DNA from 3 places in the Clostridium sp. CM036 genome. Region 1 is predicted to be linked to each of the others. Evidence: riboswitches for the same ligand, from Rfam matches in the RefSeq annotation. Region 1 holds a riboswitch; each other region holds the start of a gene.
What was found. Region 1 has a riboswitch for S-adenosylmethionine ahead of metK (methionine adenosyltransferase). Riboswitches for the same ligand answer to the same signal wherever they lie in the genome.
Positions count from the first base shown of each region.

Region 2: another riboswitch for S-adenosylmethionine. It lies ahead of ACWJKE_RS10700 (O-acetylhomoserine aminocarboxypropyltransferase/cysteine synthase family protein); the one in region 1 lies ahead of metK (methionine adenosyltransferase).
Region 3: another riboswitch for S-adenosylmethionine. It lies ahead of ACWJKE_RS14655 (methionine ABC transporter ATP-binding protein); the one in region 1 lies ahead of metK (methionine adenosyltransferase).

Region 1 covers NZ_CM143652.1:2,423,473-2,431,176, forward strand. Annotated here, with positions in the region: gene recD2 (SF1B family DNA helicase RecD2) at 1-1,054, opposite strand, end outside; gene metK (methionine adenosyltransferase) at 1,261-2,436, opposite strand; SAM riboswitch class I at 2,522-2,624, opposite strand; tRNA gene ACWJKE_RS11395 (tRNA-Tyr) at 2,727-2,811, opposite strand; tRNA gene ACWJKE_RS11400 (tRNA-Thr) at 2,817-2,891, opposite strand; tRNA gene ACWJKE_RS11405 (tRNA-Val) at 2,924-2,999, opposite strand; tRNA gene ACWJKE_RS11410 (tRNA-Tyr) at 3,042-3,126, opposite strand; tRNA gene ACWJKE_RS11415 (tRNA-Thr) at 3,132-3,206, opposite strand; gene yyaC (spore protease YyaC) at 3,564-4,118, shown strand; gene mreB (rod shape-determining protein) at 4,244-5,278, opposite strand; gene spoIIID (sporulation transcriptional regulator SpoIIID) at 5,405-5,659, opposite strand; gene ACWJKE_RS11435 (M23 family metallopeptidase) at 5,779-6,558, opposite strand; gene spoIID (stage II sporulation protein D) at 6,796-7,704, opposite strand, start outside.
Region 2 covers NZ_CM143652.1:2,262,626-2,270,329, reverse strand. Annotated here, with positions in the region: gene ACWJKE_RS10720 (tRNA dihydrouridine synthase) at 1-530, shown strand, start outside; gene ACWJKE_RS10715 (alpha-amylase family glycosyl hydrolase) at 1,010-1,885, shown strand; gene ACWJKE_RS10710 (zinc ribbon domain-containing protein YjdM) at 2,159-2,500, shown strand; gene ACWJKE_RS10705 (homoserine dehydrogenase) at 2,626-3,915, opposite strand; gene ACWJKE_RS10700 (O-acetylhomoserine aminocarboxypropyltransferase/cysteine synthase family protein) at 4,031-5,317, opposite strand; SAM riboswitch class I at 5,430-5,541, opposite strand; SAM riboswitch class I at 5,675-5,785, opposite strand; gene ACWJKE_RS10695 (permease prefix domain 1-containing protein) at 5,860-6,828, opposite strand; gene ACWJKE_RS10690 (PadR family transcriptional regulator) at 6,830-7,159, opposite strand; gene ACWJKE_RS10685 (undecaprenyl-diphosphate phosphatase) at 7,363-7,704, shown strand, end outside.
Region 3 covers NZ_CM143652.1:3,084,758-3,092,461, forward strand. Annotated here, with positions in the region: gene ACWJKE_RS14650 (transglycosylase domain-containing protein) at 1-1,893, opposite strand, end outside; SAM riboswitch class I at 2,437-2,556, shown strand; SAM riboswitch class I at 2,650-2,753, shown strand; gene ACWJKE_RS14655 (methionine ABC transporter ATP-binding protein) at 2,871-3,878, shown strand; gene ACWJKE_RS14660 (methionine ABC transporter permease) at 3,868-4,512, shown strand; gene ACWJKE_RS14665 (MetQ/NlpA family ABC transporter substrate-binding protein) at 4,563-5,366, shown strand; gene ACWJKE_RS14670 (alanine/glycine:cation symporter family protein) at 5,590-7,119, shown strand; gene rbr (rubrerythrin) at 7,268-7,704, shown strand, end outside.

The sequences.
Region 1 (7,704 bases):
AATTAATTATAGTAGTTTTGCCAGTACCTGGACCTCCCGTTATTATTTCAATACTATTTTCTGCAGCACCACAAATAGCAGTCTTTTGAGACGTTGCAAATTTTATGTTTTTTTCTTCTTCGAAGTCATTAATCTTTTCTTCTATGTCTATTTCTAATTCGTCATACTTTTCTATAGATAAGGTTATAATTTTTTTAGTAATAGCTAATTCACAGTAATAGAACGGCATAGTGAAAACACAGTCTTCTTCATCAATATTTTCGACTTTCAATTTTCCCTGCAATACATTATCATAAACATTTTTTTCAATTTCTTCAGCCGTAACCCCAAGAATATTTTTAGATTCTTGGTATAATTTGTTTAACGGCATATAAGTATTTCCCATAGCGCAAAATTCATTTACCACATAATTAATTCCACTTTGTATTCTGAAAGGCGACTCTTTGTCAATGCCTAAACTTTGTGCTATCTTATCTGCAATTTTAAATCCTACTCCAGAAATGGTTTCAGTTAACACATAAGGATTATCCTGTACTACCTTTATAGAGTCTCCTCCATATTTTTTATAAATTTTCACACATTGGTTAGGTGTTACTCCATATGTTTGAAGAAATATCATTATATTTTTAACTTCTCGTTGCTTAGAATATGATTCAAAAATTAATTGAATCTTTTTTTGTCCTACACCATCAATCTCTTTTAATCTTTCAATTTCATTATCTAATATATTCATGGTGTTTTCACCAAAGTGCTGTACAATTTTTTTAGCAGTTATTGGTCCAATTCCTTGAATAACTCCTGAAGCTAAATATTTTTCTATACCTTCAAGTGAACTAGGTATTATTTCCTCACATTGTATTATTCTAAATTGCTTGCCAAATTGAGGATGAGTAACCCACTCCCCCGTTAATTTCAGGTTCTGCCCTTCACTTATATATGGCACAATGCCTACCACAGTTATCTGCTTTTTATTATCATTCAAATGAGCAATTATATATCCATTTTCTTCATTATGAAATACTACATCTTCGATTATCCCTTGTATTTCCGGCATAAAATCTCTCCTATTTATAAATTCATATAATAACATTAATAATAATATTATTAGCAATAATATTATTATTAATGTTATTATATCATATGTATTTTACATCTCTTATGTTCAGTATACCCCTATCTTAGGTTTTATCAAAATACTACTTAATAATCACATGCACTAAAAAGGGATAACAATTAATAATTGTTATCCCTTTTTTTATATTATACGTACTTTTTTATTTCATCAACCTTGTTTAGTTTTTCCCATGAAAGATCTAAATCAATTCTTCCAAAATGTCCATAGGCAGCTACTTGTTTATAAACAGGTCTTCTTAGTTCTAATTCTCTTATAATTACAGCTGGCCTTAAATCAAATACTTTTTCAACTATTTGAACTATTTTATCATCGTCAATTTTTCCTGTTCCGAAAGTTTCGACCTCTATAGATACCGGTTTAGCTACACCTATAGCATAAGCTAACTGAATTTCCAATTTATCTGAAACTCCTGCAGCAACTAAATTTTTAGCAACCCATCTTGCAGCATATGCAGCGGATCTATCAACTTTTGTTGCATCCTTTCCTGAGAATGCTCCACCTCCATGTCTTCCATATCCACCATAAGTATCTACTATTATTTTTCTTCCTGTTAAACCAGAGTCTCCTTGCGGTCCTCCAATTACAAATCTGCCTGTAGGATTTATATAATATTTAGTATTTTCATCTAATAATCCACTTGGAACTACAGGTTTTATTACATGCTCTTTTAAATCATTTTCAATTTGATCATGAGTTGCTTCTTCTGCATGTTGAGTTGAAATAACAATAGTATCTATTCTTACTGGCTTATTATCTTCATACTCTACAGTAACTTGAGTCTTTCCGTCCGGTCTTAAGTAATCTAATGTGCCATTTTTTCTTACTTCGCTTAACTTTCTTGCTAATCTGTGAGCCATAGCAATTGGTAGTGGCATGTATTCTGGTGTCTCATTAGTTGCAAATCCAAACATCATGCCTTGATCACCAGCACCTATTGCGTCAACCTTATCAATCTCGCCTGCTTTAGATTCTAATGCCTCATCTACTCCCATAGCTATATCTGTTGATTGTTCATTAATAGACGTAAGTACAGCGCATGTGCTAGCATCAAACCCGTATTTTGCTCTAGTATATCCTATGCCTTCAATGGTATTCCTAACAACCTTAGGAACATCTACATAACAACTAGTTGTTATCTCTCCCATTACTAAAACCATTCCTGTAGTAACCGCTGTTTCACAAGCAACCCTAGCATAAGGATCTTGCTCTAAAATAGCATCAAGTACAGCATCTGAAATTTGGTCACAAATTTTGTCTGGATGTCCTTCTGTAACGGATTCTGATGTAAATAATCTTTTCATTATAATTCTCCCTTCTATTCTCTAAAATTTCCCTATAAAAAAATAAAACCTCTTCCAAATATAAGAAGAGGTGATTTAATCATCTCCCTTATCTTGCAGATTATAACTGCAGGAATTGGCACCATGGTGCATTGCACCGGTTGCCGGGTTTCATAGGGCCTTTTTCCCTCCACCTCTCTTGATAAGAGTTATCAATTATTAACTTTTAATTATAATACCATATGCATTCTATGGTGTCAACAGAATCTAAACCCTGTAAAAAATAAAAAAAGACATCTATAGATGTCTTTTGGTGGAGGAGGACGGATTCGAACCATCGAAACATTACGTAACAGATTTACAGTCTGCCCCCTTTGGCCACTCGGGAACTCCTCCATATGTGGAGCTGGCAATAGGAATTGAACCTACAACCTGCTGATTACAAGTCAGCTGCTCTACCGTTGAGCCATGCCAGCATGCATTTTATTCTATTTTAAAAAGATTATTATGGTGGGAACAACAGGGTTCGAACCTGTGACCCTCTGCTTGTAAGGCAGATGCTCTCCCAGCTGAGCTATGCTCCCATAATTTATTGTAAACCATAATTTATTGTAAACCATTATAAATGGTGGAGGAGGACGGATTCGAACCATCGAAACATTACGTAACAGATTTACAGTCTGCCCCCTTTGGCCACTCGGGAACTCCTCCACTTATGGAGCTGGCAATAGGAATTGAACCTACAACCTGCTGATTACAAGTCAGCTGCTCTACCGTTGAGCCATGCCAGCATATTATGTTTTATCATTTTGCCGTTTTACCGTTTTACCGTGTCGACAAGAATTATTATACAACTTTAATTAATTAATTTCAAGTCTATTATCCTTTAATAAACGACTTCTTCTCTCCATAACTATACTATTCGCATATTTGCTTAATATTAAGCATTGATACAACTTACTATTTGCACAAATAATTTATTATATTTTTTATTTGGTTTTCCTTCATATAGTTAATATACTTATATATCATTTTTTAATTAATCATTTTTTTATTCTTTATTATAATAATACACGGGATTTATTCATATAAATTATTCATAGGAAACTAATAATTTTTCCCCAGCGCAATACAAGGAGGTATATTTCTTGAGTAAAGCTAAAACCCATTATAAAGATCCTTTAGCATACTATACACTTTCTAATTTTCTAAAAGACTATATTGACAAAAATACTTTAGTTGTTTGCATAGGTACCGATAGATGTATAGGCGATTGTCTAGGTCCTTTAGTTGGTACACTTTTAAAAAATAGTTCCTTTCCATTACCTGTATATGGCACTATAGATAATCCAATTCATGCCTTAAACATAGATAGTAAATTATCTAAAATAAATGCATTGCACCCAAATTGTACTATAATAGGTGTAGATGCTTGTTTAGGAGACATTTCAAATATTGGAGAACTCCAAGCTAGAAATTATCCAATTCATCCTGGCAAAGGTGTAGGGAAAACCCTTCCTAAGGTAGGCACTCTTTCATTAATAGGTATAGTAGATTCAAGTGATGATAGTGAATTATTTACAAATAGAAACATAAGATTGAGCTTGGTAATGGATATTGCTAATGTTTTAAGCAGATCCCTCTTGCATTCATACTATTTGCACTCCCTTACCAATGAAGAAAATAATTTGAGCCCTGTTTAACATGCTTTAATTAGTTTTAAATAATTATCCACAATTTAAACTTACAAATCTTATATAATATAAAAATAAGCAATGCAATTAAACTAATAATTGTATTGCTTATTTTTATAGCTTGCTTATACTTTTTATTCTGTTAAGCATAATTCTCTTCCATTGAATGAATTATCTAACTTATCCATATAATCCAATACTTTACCTGTTCCGAGTGCTACGCATGAAATCGGATCCTCCGCTAGATATACCGGAACTTTAGTAACCTCTTGTATGAGCTTACCTAAGCCTTTTAACAATGCACCTCCACCAGTCATAACTATACCTTTATCAGCTATATCTGCTGAAAGCTCAGGTGGTGTTTTTTCTAATACGGAATGTGCACATCCTGCTATTAAATATACCGCCTCTTTTAAAGCTTCTCTCATTTCTTCTGATGATACTTCTAAATTCTTAGGAAGACCTGTAATTAAATCTCTCCCTCTTATCTCCATGCTTGTCTTTTCTTCTTGTTTATAAGCACAACCTATGTTGATTTTTAAATCCTCTGCAGTCCTCTCACCAATCATTAATTTATGTTTTTTTCTGATATATTTTATAATCTCTTCATCAAACTTATCACCAGCTACTTTAACTGATTCACGTACAACCATGCCTCCTAAAGAAATAACTGCAATATCAGTCGTGCCTCCACCAATGTCAATAACCATATTACCACTTGCTCTAGTAATATCGAGTCCCGCTCCGATTGCCGCTGCTAGTGGTTCTTCTATAAGTTGAACTTTCTTAGCTCCGGCATTTCTACCTGCATCTTCTACCGCTCTTCTTTCTACTTCCGTTGCTTCGCAAGGTACACATATTACAACTTTTGGAGAAGATAGCCTTCTTTTCCCACAAGCCTTCTTGATAAAATGATTTAACATTTTTTCAGTTATGTCATAATCCGAAATAACACCGTCCCTCATAGGGCGTATTGCCACAATATTGCCTGGTGTCCTTCCTATCATTTGCCTAGCTTCTTCTCCTACTGCCAATACCTTATTATTATTTCTATCTATGGCAACAACAGAAGGTTCTTTTAATATAACACCTTTTCCTTTAATATATACAAGCACTGTAGATGTACCCAAATCTATTCCCATATCTGTACCCATTCTAAAAAAAAACATTTCAAAACCACTCCTGCTCTTTAGTATATTCAATATTTAAATTACACTAAACTCTATTCTATAAAGCTATAAGAAAACCCTCTTTTAATTTTAAAATTTTTTTATAGTTTTTAGCTTCGAATGTTTTTATCCTTGTGCTTCTTTATATTTCAATTTAGTTGCTCTTCCGCCTCTTATATGCCGCTCAGCTTTATTTATATCCAAAATTGTTTTTGCATCGCTGGCAATTTGAGGATTTATTGTGGGTAATCTTTCCGTCATATCCTTGTGTATAGTACTCTTGCTAACGCCAAACACTTTGGCAGTTCTTCTTATTGTAGATTTTGACTCGATAATGTACTTAGCAACTTCTAGTACTCGATCTTCAATATAGTCTTTCAAGTGTTGCCTCCTTAACCCTTATATATTTATAAATATGCATTATCTTGCTTTTAAATTCCATTCCAATTAGTCATCTTCTAATATATTTTTAAAAAATGGCTAATTGAGATGGTTATTGGTTATTTCTTAGTTTCTGCAGGTTGATATTTCTCATATTTTACATATTTAGCAGGATCAACATTCTTATTACTCTGCAGAACTTCAAAGTGTAAGTGAGATCCATATTCTTCCTTAAATGAATTTAAACTAGTGTTTCCCACTGTACCAATTTGCTGTTTTTTAGTTACTTTATCGCCTTTTTTTACTAATATTTTTTCATCTAGATTAGTACTGTTAGTAATAAATCCATTTTGATGATCAATCTTAACCATCTTACCTTTTTGGCCATTAACGTCAGTACCAACTTCTTTAACTATTCCATCCATAACCGCTACAACTGGCTCCCCTATTTTTGCTTGAATGTCAATACCTAAATTTGTCCTATAGCTTCCATCAGTCTTCCACACTACTGAATCAATATCTTTTGAATATGCCCTTGCTAGTAATCCATTTGCTACGGGATTTTCAAATTTAGCATTAACTGATTTAGATACTGCTGATGCCGCTTTTCCTGTTGTAACCTTTTTGATATCTGGTACCGCTTTAAGCGCTTCAGCCTTAGCTTTCTTTTCTTCTTTTACTTGAAGAGCACCCTCATATTCTTTTTGTTGCGCTTTTATAACATCTCCTGCATTTGCTTGTTGTTTTTGTAATGCTTCTTGCTTGCTTGAAAGCTTCTTATTATTATTTGCTGTTATAGACGCCACTGAAGCTACTATACATAAACAAACAAATAAAATTACATAGAATCCTTCCTTCTTAAAAAAATTTAATGTCTTATTGTTTTCATTCTTATTCATACAAACACCTCCATTTGTATTTTTGTCCATATTTTATTAAAACATACATATTTCCTAAAATTTATTTAAGTTAATCTACATTTTAATAATATTTATATTTTATAGTTTAAAACATATTTTAAATTTTAAATTATTCACCCTTAGTTTTGCTTAAATCATCTTCAAGTTTATTTTTATAAAAAGCAAAGCTGATTATCCATTTTTTATATAGGATAACCAGCTTATGTGTATTTTTTTTCATTTGGATATAACAGTCCCTTGATAATAATGAGTTAATATTTCAATATAGGTTTTCCCATCTTTCGCCATCGCATCCGCACCCCATTGACTCATCCCTACACCATGACCATATCCGCTGCAATCTATTTCTATATTGTTTAAATTAAACTTCATTTCAAAATTCGATGATTTTAAACCGAGCATTGTTCTAAACTTACTGCCTGTCATGGTTATATTCCCTACCTTAATACTCTTAACACTCCCTGCCTCAGTCCTATCAATTACCGTTATTTGTTTCTTAATATTAGTTGAGGTTACCTTAGCATTATTATAGTTTTTATTTATAATTCGACTTAGATCTTTATACTTTAAAATTTTACTACTCTTAAAGCTTCCTGCTCTTTCTTCGCCTGGACTTTCTACACTCCTTAAATAAGGTATGCTATCGCTAAATACCTCTTCGGAATTTTCCGTTTTCCCACTGCTAGTTGCAAAATAATAAGGTTCCATTACTAAGTTGTTGTTATATGTTAAAACTTGTCCTAATGTTCCTTTAACCGCCATTTTAATCTTATTCCAATTTTTTTCACCAGAATTTCCCCATTCTTTTATACGCTCTTCTTTAGTCCTATAAACTTGACAGTGGACTGTATCGCATAAATCAGCTCCATTACCATTTTTACATGGGGTTCCACCCATTTCTGTGACATGAGCTAAAGCATAAGTCCTAGCCGCCACTGCTTGAGATTTTAAAGCTTCTATTCCAAAATCAGCTGGCATTTCCGCTGCAACAACTCCCGTAACATATTCTTCTAAACTAAGTTCTTTTATATTATTTTCTTTTGACATAAAAACTTTAACTTTAGTGATTTTGGCTAGTGAACCATATTTTATAATATTTTCATTGTCTTCTACCTTAATTGCAGA
Region 2 (7,704 bases), 160 kb from region 1:
TAAAAATTTACAATAAATATCCTTTAGAAGAATTAATTATCCATCCGAGAATACAAAAAGATTTTTATGGAAATAAACCTAATTTACAGGTATTTAAAGATGCATTATCTTTAAGCACCAATCCAGTATGTTATAATGGGGATATTTTCACTATTGATGATCATAATAAGCTAATGAAAGCTTTTCCAGAGGTAAAAGCAGTAATGCTAGGAAGAGGGATACTAGCTAATCCAAGGTTAATAAATGAGATTAAAAATAATACTAATACTAATATAGATAAACAAGTACTAAAAGATTTTCATGATGAAATTTTAAATAAATATATAGAATTATTTGATGAAGATAGAAATGCAATATTTAGAATGAAAGAGCTATGGGCGTATATGATTTACATGTTTTCAGATAATAAAAAATATGCTAAGAAAATAAAGAAGTCACAAAATTTAAGTGATTATAATGAAGCTGTCTTAAGTTTATTTACGGAGCAGGAAATCATAGAAGGGGCTGGATTATTTAATAATCAATATTAAATATGGATGTATTCTATTAAATAAGTATGATTAAGAAGAGCAAGAGGATATAATAAAATAATTTTATATTATTGGTGGGTTTTAAAGGTTAAGCATCGCCTCCATCAGTAAAACCCTCGACTAATTAATTTTAGTCGGGGGTTTTCTTATAGTCCACTATAAATTTTGTATTTAAATTCTTTTCACTGCAAAATGCACTTGGTGTTATACATCAGGTGTATTATATTTTTTTGAAAAATTATTCTATGTATATTTAATGGTAATTAAGTACATCATTATCTATAGGAACTACATTATGTTAAATTTATTTCCTGTAAAAATTATCTGATAGTAATAGTAATAATTTAATTAATGTTGCAGCTTGAGGAAGATGAACAGTTACGAAGGTGATGATTTAAGCTGAAAATGGGTTAGATGGTTGGAGAGTAAATAAATGTTTAAATACATTATAAAATAAATGATTAATGAAAGGACATAATATGAGAGAAATAATATTACACTGTTTTCAATGGAAAATCTCAGATATAACTAAAATTTTAGATAAAGTAAAAGAGTGTGGCTATACATCCATACAGGTTACTCCCGTGCAACCTTGCAAAAAAGGAGATGAATGGTGGACATACTATCAACCGCTATCATTTAAAATAGGTAATAGAAGTGGAACAAAGGAAGATTTAACAGAATTATGTTATAAAGCTAATAAAATAGGAATTAAAATCATCGTTGACGTAGTGTTACGACATTTAGCGGGTGATGAGAGTGGAAAGCTAATACCAAGTCAAACCGTAGATCAAAACCTACGAAATAACCCTAAATTTTGGACTAATGCAAAAAATACAGTAGATTATGGCAATAGAAATGCAATAGTTAACGGTGCTTTTGGATTACCAATGCTCAATTACAATGATGTAGAATTACAAAAAATTTATATAAATTTTTTAAAAGAACTAAAGAATTGCGGAGTGGGTGGGTTCAGAATCGACATGGGTAAGCATTTTGCATTAGAAAGTGAAGGAAGTTACTTTTGGACAAGGGTATTTAGTGAATTTAAAGATATGTTCAACTATGCTGAATGTATTGAATCCAGTAAAGAACTATTAAACAAGTATACACCTTTTATCAATGTGTTAACTGATGGTGATGCAACTGACCAGAGCAAGATGGTTATTTATGTAATGTCCCATGACACCGAGGAAAGCTGGGGATTTACTAAAAGCATGGATGATAATGTGATAACATCAAAATGGGGTTTACTATTAAAAAATCATAAAGAAAGTAATGTATTATTTTATATTAGGGCATATTCAGATTTATGGAAAATGGAAAATATTAAAAATATTAATTTGGCAAGATAAATGACTGCTATGGTTATTTTTGAAATTAGACTTGCTTTTAAAAAACTTGTATGTAAAAAATGATTAATAGAAAAAAGGGACTTTAAGGAGAGGGCGGAGGAAGGTTTGTCAATATGAGGAGACTATGATAGTATATAAGCATATAAGGAACTCCCTATATTTTTTTTGTGAATTTTAACTTTGTAATTGCTATTCTTATGAAGGTGTAAAAAGAAAATTGACAATAATTCTTATATATTAGAGTTAACAATAACGAATGGAGGAAATGAAATTATGGCTGATTTGCCAAATTGCCCAAAATGTAATTCAGAATACACTTACGAAGATAGAAGTATTTTTGTTTGCCCTGAATGTGCTCATGAATGGACTTTAGAATTAGAAACAGAAAGTAGTGAAGAGAAAAGGATTATCAAAGATGCAAATGGAAATGTATTAAACGATGGTGATTCTGTAACAATAATCAAAGACCTTAAAGTAAAAGGAAGTCCATTAGCCATAAAAAAAGGTACAAAAGTAAAAAATATACGTTTGGTTGATGGAGATCATAATATTGATTGCAAAATTGATGGGTTTGGAGCTATGGAATTAAAATCTGAATTTGTTAAAAAAGTATAAATCATGGTTTAATGTAATAGAACCGAAATAGTGAACTTCACCCCATTGAATGATTATAACTAAAAAAGTTGTAAAATTCATCTGATGGGGTGTTTTTATATATAAATACTAAAAGGAGAATAAGTTTAATAAAATGATTCCATCCTTATTATACTTTCTATTTTGTTGACGTTTTCTAGTTCTTTTATTTTTTCTAATGAAATTCTTATGTTTTTTTCTGAACTTTTATGTGTAATAAATCCTAGTGGTCCATGATCATCGTGCCTTACATCTCCAGTAACGGACATAATGCTGACATTGTTTTTCCCAAATATTTTCGCTGTATCTCCTAAAACTTCTACTGTATCTTTAACATTAAGTCTAATATAGAATTCTGATTCATTTTCTTCTGATTTTTTCACTTCTTTAAAATCAGTCTTGTCACTTAGGTCTAATAAGTCATAAGGATTTACATTATTTCTTAATATGGATATTATATCACCTACAACTGCACTTCCAGTTGGAAAAGCTCCAGCGCCTTTTCCATATAGCATTAACTCTCCAACTGCATTTCCTTTTATCATAATAGCATTAAATGCATCGGCTACATTTGCCATTGGGTGGCTCGAAGGTATTAGGGTTGGATGTACTCTTAGCTCTAATTTGTTATTTACTTCTTTAGCTATTGCTAAAAGTTTTATTGAATAACCAAGTTTTTTAGCATATTCTATATCTATGTCACTAATACTTCTTATTCCTTCTCTATAAATACAATCATGATCTACCTTAGTTCCAAATGCTAGAGAAGACATTATTGCAAGCTTATATACAGCGTCAAAGCCATCAACATCAGAGGTTGGGTCTGCTTCAGCATAACCCTTTTCTTGCGCCTCCTTTAGTGCTTCATCAAAGCTAATCCCATCCATTGTCATTTTGCTTAATATGTAATTAGTTGTTCCATTTATAATTCCAATTATCTGCTCAATCCTATTGGCTGTAAGGCTCTCATTAATCTCGCGTATTATTGGAATTCCACCAGCCACACTTGCTTCATAATAAAACAATACGTTTTCTTTCTCCGCTGTTTTAAATAACTCTTCGCCCCAGTTCGCGATAACTAATTTATTAGCAGTTACAATATGTTTTTTAGATTTCATTGCGCGTATCATATACTCTTTAGATTTATCGCATCCACCAATAAGTTCAACCACAATTTTTATACTTTCATCATTTATAATATCATCAATGTTATCTGTTAATAGGCCATTAGGTGCTTTGATATCTCTTTTTTTATCTATATCTTTTACAAGTATTTTAGCAACTTCTATTTCATAATTTGAACGTTTCATTATTTCTTTTCTATTTTCGTGAAGTATTTTCCATACACCCGTCCCAACATTTCCAAAACCTAAAATCGCTATTTTTACCTTTTTCATAATAGTTTTCCTTTCTAAACTTTAAAGTTATTCCTCCGTCATCTAAGGTGATGGAGGAATATAGTTAGGAACAAGACCTTATTTTGAAACCAGCTGCCAAAGAATTATTGACTTTTTATTGAACTGATTTTTCTAGAGCTTGCGTCAAATCGTATATAATGTCATCGATACCCTCAACGCCAATTGAAAGTCTTATCAAATCTGAAGTAACTCCAGCAGATTTTTGCTCCTCTGCGTTAAGCTCTGCATGAGTTGTACTTGAGGGGTGAATTACTAGAGATTTTGCATCTGCAACATTTGCAAGCAGCGAAAATAATTCTACATTATTAATAAATTTTTTTCCAGCTTCAAGGCCACCTTTTATTCCAAAAGTGAATATTGATCCTGCTCCTTTTGGTAGGTATTTTTTAGCTAAATCTTTGTATCTGCTCCCGTCAAGTTCAGGATAATTTACCCATGAAACATTTGGATGCTTACTCAAAAATTCAACAACTTTCCTAGCGTTTGTTACATGTCTCTCAACTCTTAACGATAATGATTCCAAACCTTGAAGAAATAAAAATGCACTTTGAGGGCTAAGCGTCGCACCGGTGTTTCTTAAAAGTTGAACTCTAGCTTTTAAAGCAAATGCTGGAGCACCTAAATTAGCATATACTATTCCATTATAGCTTTTATCCGGAGTTGTAAAATCAGGGAATTTACCGCTAGCTGCCCAATCAAATTTACCAGCATCAACTATAATTCCACCAATAGTAGTTCCATGTCCTCCAATGAACTTTGTTGCTGAATGAATAATTACATCTGCACCATACTCAATTGGACGGCAAAGGAAGGGAGTTGCAAAGGTATTGTCAATAATAAGGGGTATTTTATTTTCATGAGCAATATCCGCTACTGCCTCTATATCTAGAACATTTATTTTTGGGTTTCCCATTGTTTCAGCATAAAGTGCTTTTGTTTTATTCGAGATAGCTTTTCTAAAATTTTCAGGATCATCTGGATCAACAAATGTTACGTTAATTCCAAGTTTTCTAAGAGTAACATTAAATAGTTCATAAGTACCACCATATAGAGTGCTTGCAGCTACTATTTCATCGCCTGAATTTGCTACATTAAGTATTGCATAGAATGTTGCAGCTATTCCTGAAGCTGTAGCAAGTCCTGCTACTCCGCCTTCGAGAGCGGCTACTCTTTTTTCAAAAACGTCTGTAGTTGGGTTCATTATTCTTGAATATATATTTCCTTCTTCTTTTAATTGAAATAAATTTGCTGCATGATCTGCATTTTTAAAAACAAAAGATGATGTTTGATAAATTGGGACTGCTCTCGAGCCTGTAGTAGGGTCTGGAACCTGCCCTGCATGTACCTGTAATGTTTCAAAACTTAATGTTCGCTCACTCATATTAATTTCTCCTTTTATAATTATTTTTCTAAAAAAAAGCTGCTCTCCTATAAGGAAAGCAGCATGATTAACTTTAATAAACAATAAAATTGTATCATAAAATTTGCTATCGTCCTTATCTTTCAGATTTTACAATCTGATGGAATTGACACCATTGCACTTCTTTTAAAAATGCTGGTTGTCGGGCATCATCGGGCCAGTCCCTCTGCCGCTCTGGATAAGTTATATTTAGTTGTTAGTATTTAGTACATTATTTATTTAGATTTTTGGGAAAGAAAAAAAGCTACTTTCCTATAAGGAAAGTAGCAATAGTTAACTTTAATAAACAATAAAATTGTATCATAAAATTTGCTAACATCCTTATCTTTCAGATTTTACAATCTGCAGGAATTGACACCACTACATTCGAATAAGAATGCTGGTTGTCGGGCTTCATCGGACCAGTTCCTCTGCCACTCTGGATAAGTTGTATTCAGTTATTAGTATTTAGTATATTACTCATAAAAACAATTGTCAATACTTTTTTAAAAGATAAAATTATTTTAATTATGCCCTTTTATAATACTATATGCTGCACTGAACATACCAAATAAAATGCCAACGATAGGGAATATAATCCAATTAATGTGCCATAGATTAAAAACTAATCCACTGACAAGGAAGATACAGATTGCTAATGGCCATACGATAGCAGCAACTGCACCAATAAGTTTATTATCTTCAGTTTTTTCTTTTGAAAAGTCACCAATCTGTAAAAGAATACTAAAACTCTGCTTAATATTTCCAAAATATATAAAGAGGAAAACGGCAATAGCAATCATCACAAGTAAAACAACTACTCCGTAGCTAGATGCATTGTCGCCAAAAGCAGATGATACAAAAAGTGCAACTGGTGATATGACACATATGCACACACCTGTTATTACAGATATCATATGGGTTGATGCAAAAGCATTATTTTTTTGATTTACAATTACTTTTACATGAAGAGGTAAATCAAAACCGCTTTTTAGATACTTGTATTTTTCTAGCTTCATACCGGAATAAATGAATAAAGCTACAGCAGGTACACACAGTAAGAATAGTGCAATAATGCCAAACATATCGCTGAAATCTTTTGAAATTCCTTTACAGATAATGCCACCATCTATGAGAGTGGTAATTAATATTAATATAGCCGTTGCTACAATACATAAAAAAACACCTATACCCATCAATAAGCCAGATTCTTTTTTTGTAGTCATAAAGTTATCGGCCTCTTCTTGTGTAATGGTTTTAAGTATCGCACCCTTTTTCATATGTTCGATGCCAAGTTCATCAATTAATTCGTCAATATTGCCAAATTCTGAAATTACAATACCAATGGCCTCATTTTCTGATTTTCCATCATTCTTATTCTCGTTATATTTTTCTTCCATATTCCATAATAAATCATTTTTTAATTTGACCGTCTGATTTGTTCTTGGTAGGACTTTAAACATATTATCTAAATAATTTTTTATAGTTTCCATTCTAATCCCTCTCCTTAATAAATTTATTAATAACTTCTTTTGTTAAGCTCCATTCTTCACATTTTTCTTTATAGTAGGTTAAACCTACGGGGGTGATTTTATAATATGTGCGTCTTTTACCAAAGGTTTCGTCTTTATAGAAAGATTCGATATATCCATTCTTCTCAAGACGGTTGAATGCTGAATAGAGTGTGGTCTCTTTCATAACATACTTCTCCTCTGATAATTTTCTGATGTTTTTTGATATTTCATACCCGTAGGATTCGCCATCTTGAAGCATAAAAAGAATAATCGTATCATTATATCCTCGAATTACATCGCTGCTTATCAAATTATATCCTCCTTTGCTTTTACTGCATCTGTAGTACTTTGTCTGTCGTAGTAATTCAAGGATAACACAATTACTACGACAGGTAAAGTATTTTCTGAAATTTGCATAGATGTAATATTACTGTAAGTTTTGAAGATGGTACCTTATAGATTATTATGATAAACTATATACAGTAATAATTAGATTGGAAGGAATGGTGAGTTATGGACATAATATTTTTATTAAAAGCAATTATAATAGCAATAGTAGAAGGGGTAACTGAATTTATCCCAGTATCGTCTACAGGACATATGATATTGATTGGATGGGCAATTGGGTTTGAGGGAGAGTTTGTAAAGATGTTTGAAGTTGTAATCCAACTTGGAGCAATAATGGCAGTTGTTGTTTTGTATTGGGAGAAGATTAGCGAAAGTATAATAGAATTTTTTAAGTTTATATTTACTAAAGGAAAAGAGGGAAAGAAAGGATTCAGATTTGGGATAAATGTTATTACGGCATCTATTCCAATGGGAATTGCAGGAGTAGTATTATACGATAAAATAAAA
Region 3 (7,704 bases), 660 kb from region 1:
TACCCATACAGAGGTTGTATAATAAGGTGTATATCCTACAAACCAAGCATCTTTTGATTGATCTGTAGTTCCTGTTTTACCTGCAGTAAAGGGATAGTTACTAAGGGCTAAATTTGCATGACTTTCTGTTTTTGTTAGTACACCCTTTAAAGTATCTGTCATAAGATAAGAGGCACCACTATCATACACTGTAGTTTGCTTATGTTTATTTTCAAATAATACTTCATTAACTATTGTATTTGTTATTTTACGTACATTAGTCGGACTTATAAATTCGCCGTTTCTTGCAAGGGTTGAATAACCTGAAGCCATTTCAACTGGCGTAACACCCTTTGTAAAACCACCTATAGCAATTATAGGGTAAATATCTTGAGGAGTTGTATATTTAAACTCCATGTTTTGTAAATATTTCAACGAATTCTTTACGCCCATTTCTCCCACTAATCTAACCGGGATAGTGTTTATAGATATCTCAACTGCATATCTTAAAGATACAGAACCTCTGTATTTAAAATCAACATTAGCGGGACCATTATCAAAGGCTTTGTCTTCATATTCACTAGCGGGAATGTAGCCTTTTTCAAATGCAGGGGTATATGCGATTAATGGCTTTATAGCGGAACCTGGCTGCCTTACACCTAAGAAGGCTCTGTTAAAGGTGTTACCATCTTGGCTTCTACCTCCAACTATAGCTACTACTTCTCCAGTATTATTATCTATAGTAACGCTTGCACCTTGCTTTTCATATAAATCTGTTTTGTTATTGGTGCTTGTATATTGAGCCAAATGACTATCTACTACACTTTGTAATTTTTCTTGTTTTGCAGTATCAATAGATGTATCTATTCTATATCCTCCACTAAGAAGTTGTTTTTCTTTAGACTCATATTCATCATTATACTTAGTGAAATAAGTGTTTCTATCATTATCATTACTAAAAGAATATTTAGAAACGAAACCATTTTGCTCCATTAACTTTAAGGTTGCATTGTGAACAGCATATTGAATATCATAGCTCATAGGTTCAGGTGCTGTACGAGGTTTAATATTTAATTTAATAACTTCTGCTTTTGCTGTATCAAAATCATTTTGTGAAATTTGTTCTAAGCTTAGCATTTTATCTAAGACTAAGTCTCTCCTCTTTATAACATTGTCCAGCTGAGTCACGGGGTTATAAACAGATGGATTATTAGGTATTGAAACAAGCATAGCTATTTGAGATAAATCTAAATCCTTATTATTCTTTTGAAAGTAAAATTGTGAAGCACTTTCAATACTATAGCATCCATTGCCGAAGTTTATATTATTTACATAAAACTCTAATATTTGATCTTTTGAATATCTTTCTTCTAATTTATTTGCTATAACAGACTCTTCCAATTTTCTCGACAAGGTTACGTCAAATGTAAGGAATACATTTCTTGCAAGTTGTTGCGTTATTGTTGAACCACCTTGTACGATAGCTCCCTTGGATTTTATATATACCCAGACAGCTCTCCTTATACCTTTATAATCTATACCACCATGTTTATAAAATCTTTGGTCTTCTATTGAAGTGACAGCTTTACCTACATAGGGATTTAAGTCTGCTTCTTTTGTGTAATAATATGTATTGGTCTTAAATTCTTTTAATAGTTTACCATTAGTATCAAAAAATTGTGTCGGTTTTCGGGTATTAAAGGAGGTTTCGTTTATGGTTTGTGCTATATTGTTAGCATCTTTTATAGTTGCCTCTATTTTAGGCCCATATTTAATATAACCATATCCTAAAGTTATCGTAGCCGATACGAAAATTATTGCAGAAAATATCAATAAACCTTTAACGATTTTTTTCCAAAGTTTCTTTTTAACCGGTGCTGTTTTTATGGGTTCTACATTTTTATTATCATCCATTAATATCTCCTCCTTTTTTTATTATACAAAAAATGTCCAGGGTTAGCCCTGAATGACCACGCTTCATACATACTGTAAAGGGGGGGCTTACTTGGTCGCCATAAGTATTTCCTGTTTTTAGTCCTATATTCAATTGTTATTACTGAATTCTAATACTAGGTCACATAAAAGAGACCTTATGGGTCTCTCTTATACTATTAAAAAAGTGCTTAGTTTATGTGTGTATAATACAATTATTTTACAATTTTGTCAATAACACTAAGTTATATGATGTGATTTCTATTGATGTTAATTATTTCTTATTGGCATTTCAAACATTAGCCATACAATGTATCCTCCTAGAACAATATAATTATTACAATATATTATAACATAAATAATGTAACATGAATATTTATGTTATATATAAAGTATGAACAAAATATATATTATGATGAAACATCATTAGACAGTTGTATGATGTTTGGAGAAGGTGTATATAAAAACTTCTTTACATAGCATTCATATAGTGATATTATAAATCTGATTTAATAAATAAGTTAATTCTCATCAAGAGAGATAGAGGGACTGGCCCGATGACATCTCGGCAACCATCAGACGTTATTGTCTGAATAGGTGCTAAATCCTGCGTTAATTTCATTGTAAATTAGCGGAAGATGAGAGAGGTGTCTTTGTAATTTTATACCTCTTTCATCATTATATAATGATGAAAGAGGTTTTTGTTTTTTTGAATAGATGTAAATAAAATTTAATAGTGTCTTATCAAGAGAGGTGGAGGGACTGGCCCTATGAACCCCGACAACCAGTATCATATTATGATACATGGTGTTAATTCCTGCAGCATTGCTGCAAGATAAGAATAAGTTTGGAAGTAGTGCCCAAGTTTATTCTTGGGCTCTATTTTTTTAGAGTGATGTTTAAAGAAAGGATCAAAAGGTAAAGATGAATTATAAGAAATGAAAAGGAGAAGGGATATCATGATTAAAGTTCGAGGTGTAAGTAAAAGTTTTTCAGGGGTTAAAGTGTTAAATGATGTTTCATTTACAGTGGAGGAGGGTGATATTTATGGTGTTATTGGTCACAGTGGAGCTGGTAAATCCACTTTACTTAGATGCTTTAATGGGCTTGAAACCTATGATACAGGTACCATTAATATAATGGAAAAAGGGGTGAAACAGCTAAGTTTGAAAGAACTTCGCGAGTTTAGGAAAAATGTAGGCATAATATTTCAAAGTTTTAATCTTATTAACAGTAAAAATGTTTTTGAAAACATAGCATTTCCACTAGAAATATGGGGAAACGATAAAAATTTTATTAAAAAAAGAGTAGATAGCTTAATAGAGTTAGTAGGACTTAAGGATAAAGCAAACACCAATGTAAAACAACTTAGCGGAGGGCAGAAGCAAAGAGTTGGAATTGCAAGAGCGCTTTCACTTAATCCGAAAATATTACTTTGTGATGAAGCTACCTCTGCACTAGATCCTAAAACTACAAAATCTATATTAGAGCTTTTAAGGGCTATCAATAACAAATTTAATATAACAATTATTGTAGTTACCCATCAGATGGAAGTGGTAAAAGAAATTTGTAATAAATTTATTCTTTTAGAAGGAGGGGAAATTAAAAGCCATGGCATTACCGATGAACTATTTATTAGGCCAACAAAGGAAATGCAAACACTTATGGGAGAGGAAGAATTACTGCCTAGCACGGGATATAACATTAAAATATTTTTTACAAAGGAAATTACCCAGAGTTGCCTTATAACATCAATTGCCAGGGAGTTAAATATTGATTTTTCAATAGTATGGGGCAGGCTTGAAAAATTTAGGGATAACGTAATGGGAAGTCTCATAATAAATGCAAGTAAAGAGAATAAGAAGAAGATATTAAATTATTTAGATGAAAAATCTATAGAGTGGGAGCTCATTAATTATTCTGTGCAGCTTGAGAAGCACAAGGGAGAGAGTATAAATGCTATTTAAAGATATTTTATTACCTGCACTAAAAGAAACTATATATATGGTAACATTATCCACGATTTTTACAGTTATTTTAGGGTTTATTTCAGCAGTAGGATTAATTATAACTGGACCTATTGGCCTAAGGCCAAACACTTTAATCTATAAAATCTTAAATTTAGTAATAAATGTACTTAGGTCTTTTCCGTTTATTATACTAATGATATCTATATTCCCTTTAACTAAGCTTATAGTTGGAACAACAATAGGTACTAATGCAGCTATAGTTCCTCTAACGCTTGGTGCAGCACCTTTTGCTGCAAGAATAATAGAATCTGCACTTTTAGAAGTGGATTATGGAATTGTTGAAGCAGCTAAGTCATTTGGTGCAAAAACCTATCAAATTATATTTAAGGTTATGTTAAAAGAGGCAATGCCGTCTATAGTTCTTGGAGTTACGTTAACAATAATAAACATTATAGGTTACTCAGCTATGGCTGGGACAATTGGTGGAGGGGGACTTGGAGATGTAGCCGTAAAATATGGTTACTATAGATTTAAGTCAGATATCATGATATACACTGTAATTATATTAATTGCAGTTGTGCAAGTAATTCAAGCCTTAGGAAATATATTGTACAGAAAAATGATTAAATAAGTTTTGAATTATAAAAATATTAAAAGAAAAATAAGAGGAGGAAATTAAAAATGAAAAAAATATTAAGCATATTATTAACAATAGTTGTGATTTTTACACTGAGTGGATGTGGAGCAAAAAAAGAGGCGGATGTAACTGAGAAAAAAATCATTAAAGTAGGTGCGTCACCAGTGCCTCATAAAGAAATATTAGAGGCTATAAAGCCGATTCTCGCAAAAGAGGGATATACTCTCGAAATAGTAGAATTTACTGACTATGTAACACCAAACACTGCACTAGCCGAGGGACAATTAGATGCTAATTTCTTTCAACATATTCCTTATTTGCAATCCTTTAGTAAGGAAAAGGGAGTGGACCTAGACTATACTGTAAAGGTTCATCTTGAACCTATGGGTGTGTACTCTAATAAATATAAAAAGCTAAGTGATTTAAAAGATGGAGCTAAAATAGCCATTCCAAGTGATCCTACAAATGGAGCAAGAGCACTTAGAGTGCTTGAGAAGGAAGGGCTATTAAAACTAAAAAGTGGAGATCTTATTTCTAAACTTGATATTACTGAAAATAAAAAGAATTTTAAAATAACTGAATTAGACGCTCCTCAGCTTCCAAGGATTTTAAAAGATGTGGATGCAGCAGTTATAAACTCAAATTTTGCAATAGAAGCCAATTTAAATCCGACAAAAGACGCACTAGCAATTGAATCAAAAGATTCGCCTTATGCAAATGTGCTTGCAGTTAGAAAAGAAGATAAAACTAAACCTCATATAGAAGCACTTTCAAAGGCATTAAATTCTCTAGAAGTTAAAAAAATTATTGAAGATAAATATAAAGGAGATATAATTCCTGCTTTCTAAAAAAAATATAAAACCATTAATCATTTTGCTTTGGGCGTAATAGTCGAAAGTAAGATGATTTTTTTATAGTAAAGCATAAAGTTTAACGACATTTTTATACTTTTATTTTTTTAAAAATTCATTTTATACCTTATTAGTGTATAATTACCGTATGCAAATAATTTTTGGAGTAATTAATTCTAAAATGCAAATAAGGATAACATTATAATATGGAGGTTTAAAAATGAGTGTATTATTTCAAGCAATAAATAATTTTTTTGATTTTATAGTTCCTATTGCGGATTTTCTATGGGAATTTCCAACTAATTTTAAGTGGTATCAAAACATCCCGGTTTTAGGTAATTTTGCCTTTGCAGTTATTTTACTTTTAGGAACAGGAATTTATCTTACATTTAAAACTGGATTTATTCAAGTTATGGCATTTAAAAAAGGAATTAAGATTCTTGCTACAAAAAAGGAAACAGATACTGGGGTTAGTTCATTAGCATCATTTTTACTAAGTTCTGCTATGCGTGTAGGTCCAGGTAATATTATGGGGGTTACAGGTGCAATATCTGTTGGCGGACCAGGGGCACTATTTTGGATGTGGGTTTCAGCTTTCTTTGGTATGTCCACGGCTTTTGTAGAATCTGTACTTGCACAGCTTTTTAAAGAGAAAAATGGCAAGGAGTTCGTAGGTGGACTTCCATTTTATGGTCAAAAGATTTTGGGCAATAAACGGTGGGTAGGTATTGTACTGTCTTCACTTTTTATAATATATGCACTGTTTGTTATCCCATCTCAAGCTTTTCATTTATTTACAAGTTTCGGTTCAATAGCTGATACTATAGCTGGAAAAACCTTTGGACGTCAATCTACAGTTTATTATGGTATAGCAATAGTCTTAATAATTACTGTTCTTTTGACTGTAATTGGAGGAATAAAAAGAGTTACTGCAGTTACAGATATACTAGTACCTATTATGGCAGTTATTTATACACTTATAGTTATTTTAATAATATTAGTTAATTTAGATAAAGTTCCGTATTTCTTTAAAGAAGTGATTGGTGGAGCATTTAAGCCCAATGCATTATTTGGTGGGGCATTTGGTGTAGCTTTAGCTCAAGGAATTAAGCGTGGGTTAATGTCCAATGAAGCTGGGCAAGGAACAATTACAATGGCGGCTGCTACAGCGGAGAATAAACATCCTGCAGAACAAGGTTTTGTACAATGTCTAGGAGTTTTTCTTGACACAATGGTAATATGTAGTATGACTGGATTTGTTATTGTTATGGCACATGTTTGGACAGGCACTGCTGGAGTTTCATGGGAAAGTATAGAAGCGTCGAAACTTACAGTTTACCTATCCTCAATCAAATACTTAGTTCCTGGTACTGCATTAGATGGAACAGTTACAATTATTGTTTCGCTATGCTATGGAATGTTTGCATTTACAACATTGCTCGGTTTAATATTGTTTGCAGAAGTCTCCGCAAATTTAATATCTAGAAATAAGAAATTTATTATGGGAATACGTTTGGTTGGTGCATTATTCTTTGTTCCATTTGGCGCATTAACAGTTCTTGCTGGTTTAGAACTTACAAATTTATGGTACATAGGTGATTTTGTAAATATTGTTTTAGTTTATGTAAATGTTCCAATTATATTAATTGGGTCTAACTATGCATTAAAAATATTGAAAAATTATAAAAAAACCGATGGAACTAAATTCAAATCAAAATCTATTGGTGTTGATACTGATGTTTGGAAATAAGGTACATACTTAGAATAAACTTAATTAATAGGTAATTTAGTAAACTTTCTTAAAATAGTATGGATTAAAAGAAGCAAAGTATACTATTTAGGGTATACTCTAATAGAGGTAATTATTTTCTTTAAGTAGAAAAACAAGGAGGCATTTTATGAAAACATTAAAGGGTACAAAAACAGCTGAAAATCTTATGAAATCATTCGCAGGTGAATCACAAGCTAGGAATAGATATACTTATTATTCATCTATAGCGAAAAAAGAGGGGTATGTACAAATAGCTAATATATTCATAGAAACAGCAGATAATGAAAAAGAACACGCTAAAAGATTTTTTAAGTTTTTAAATGAAAGTTTAAATGGAGAAGTGGTAGAAATTAATGCCACATATCCTGTAGGTCTTGGAGATACTAAAGCAAATTTATTGTCAGCAGCAAATGGAGAAAATGAAGAGTGGTCAGATCTTTACCCAGCATTTGCGAAAGTTGCGCAGGAGGAAGGCTTTGATGATATCGCGTTTGTTTTTAGAAAAATTTCTGATGTTGAAAAGCATCATGAAGAAAGATATAGAGAACTATTAAGTAATATAGA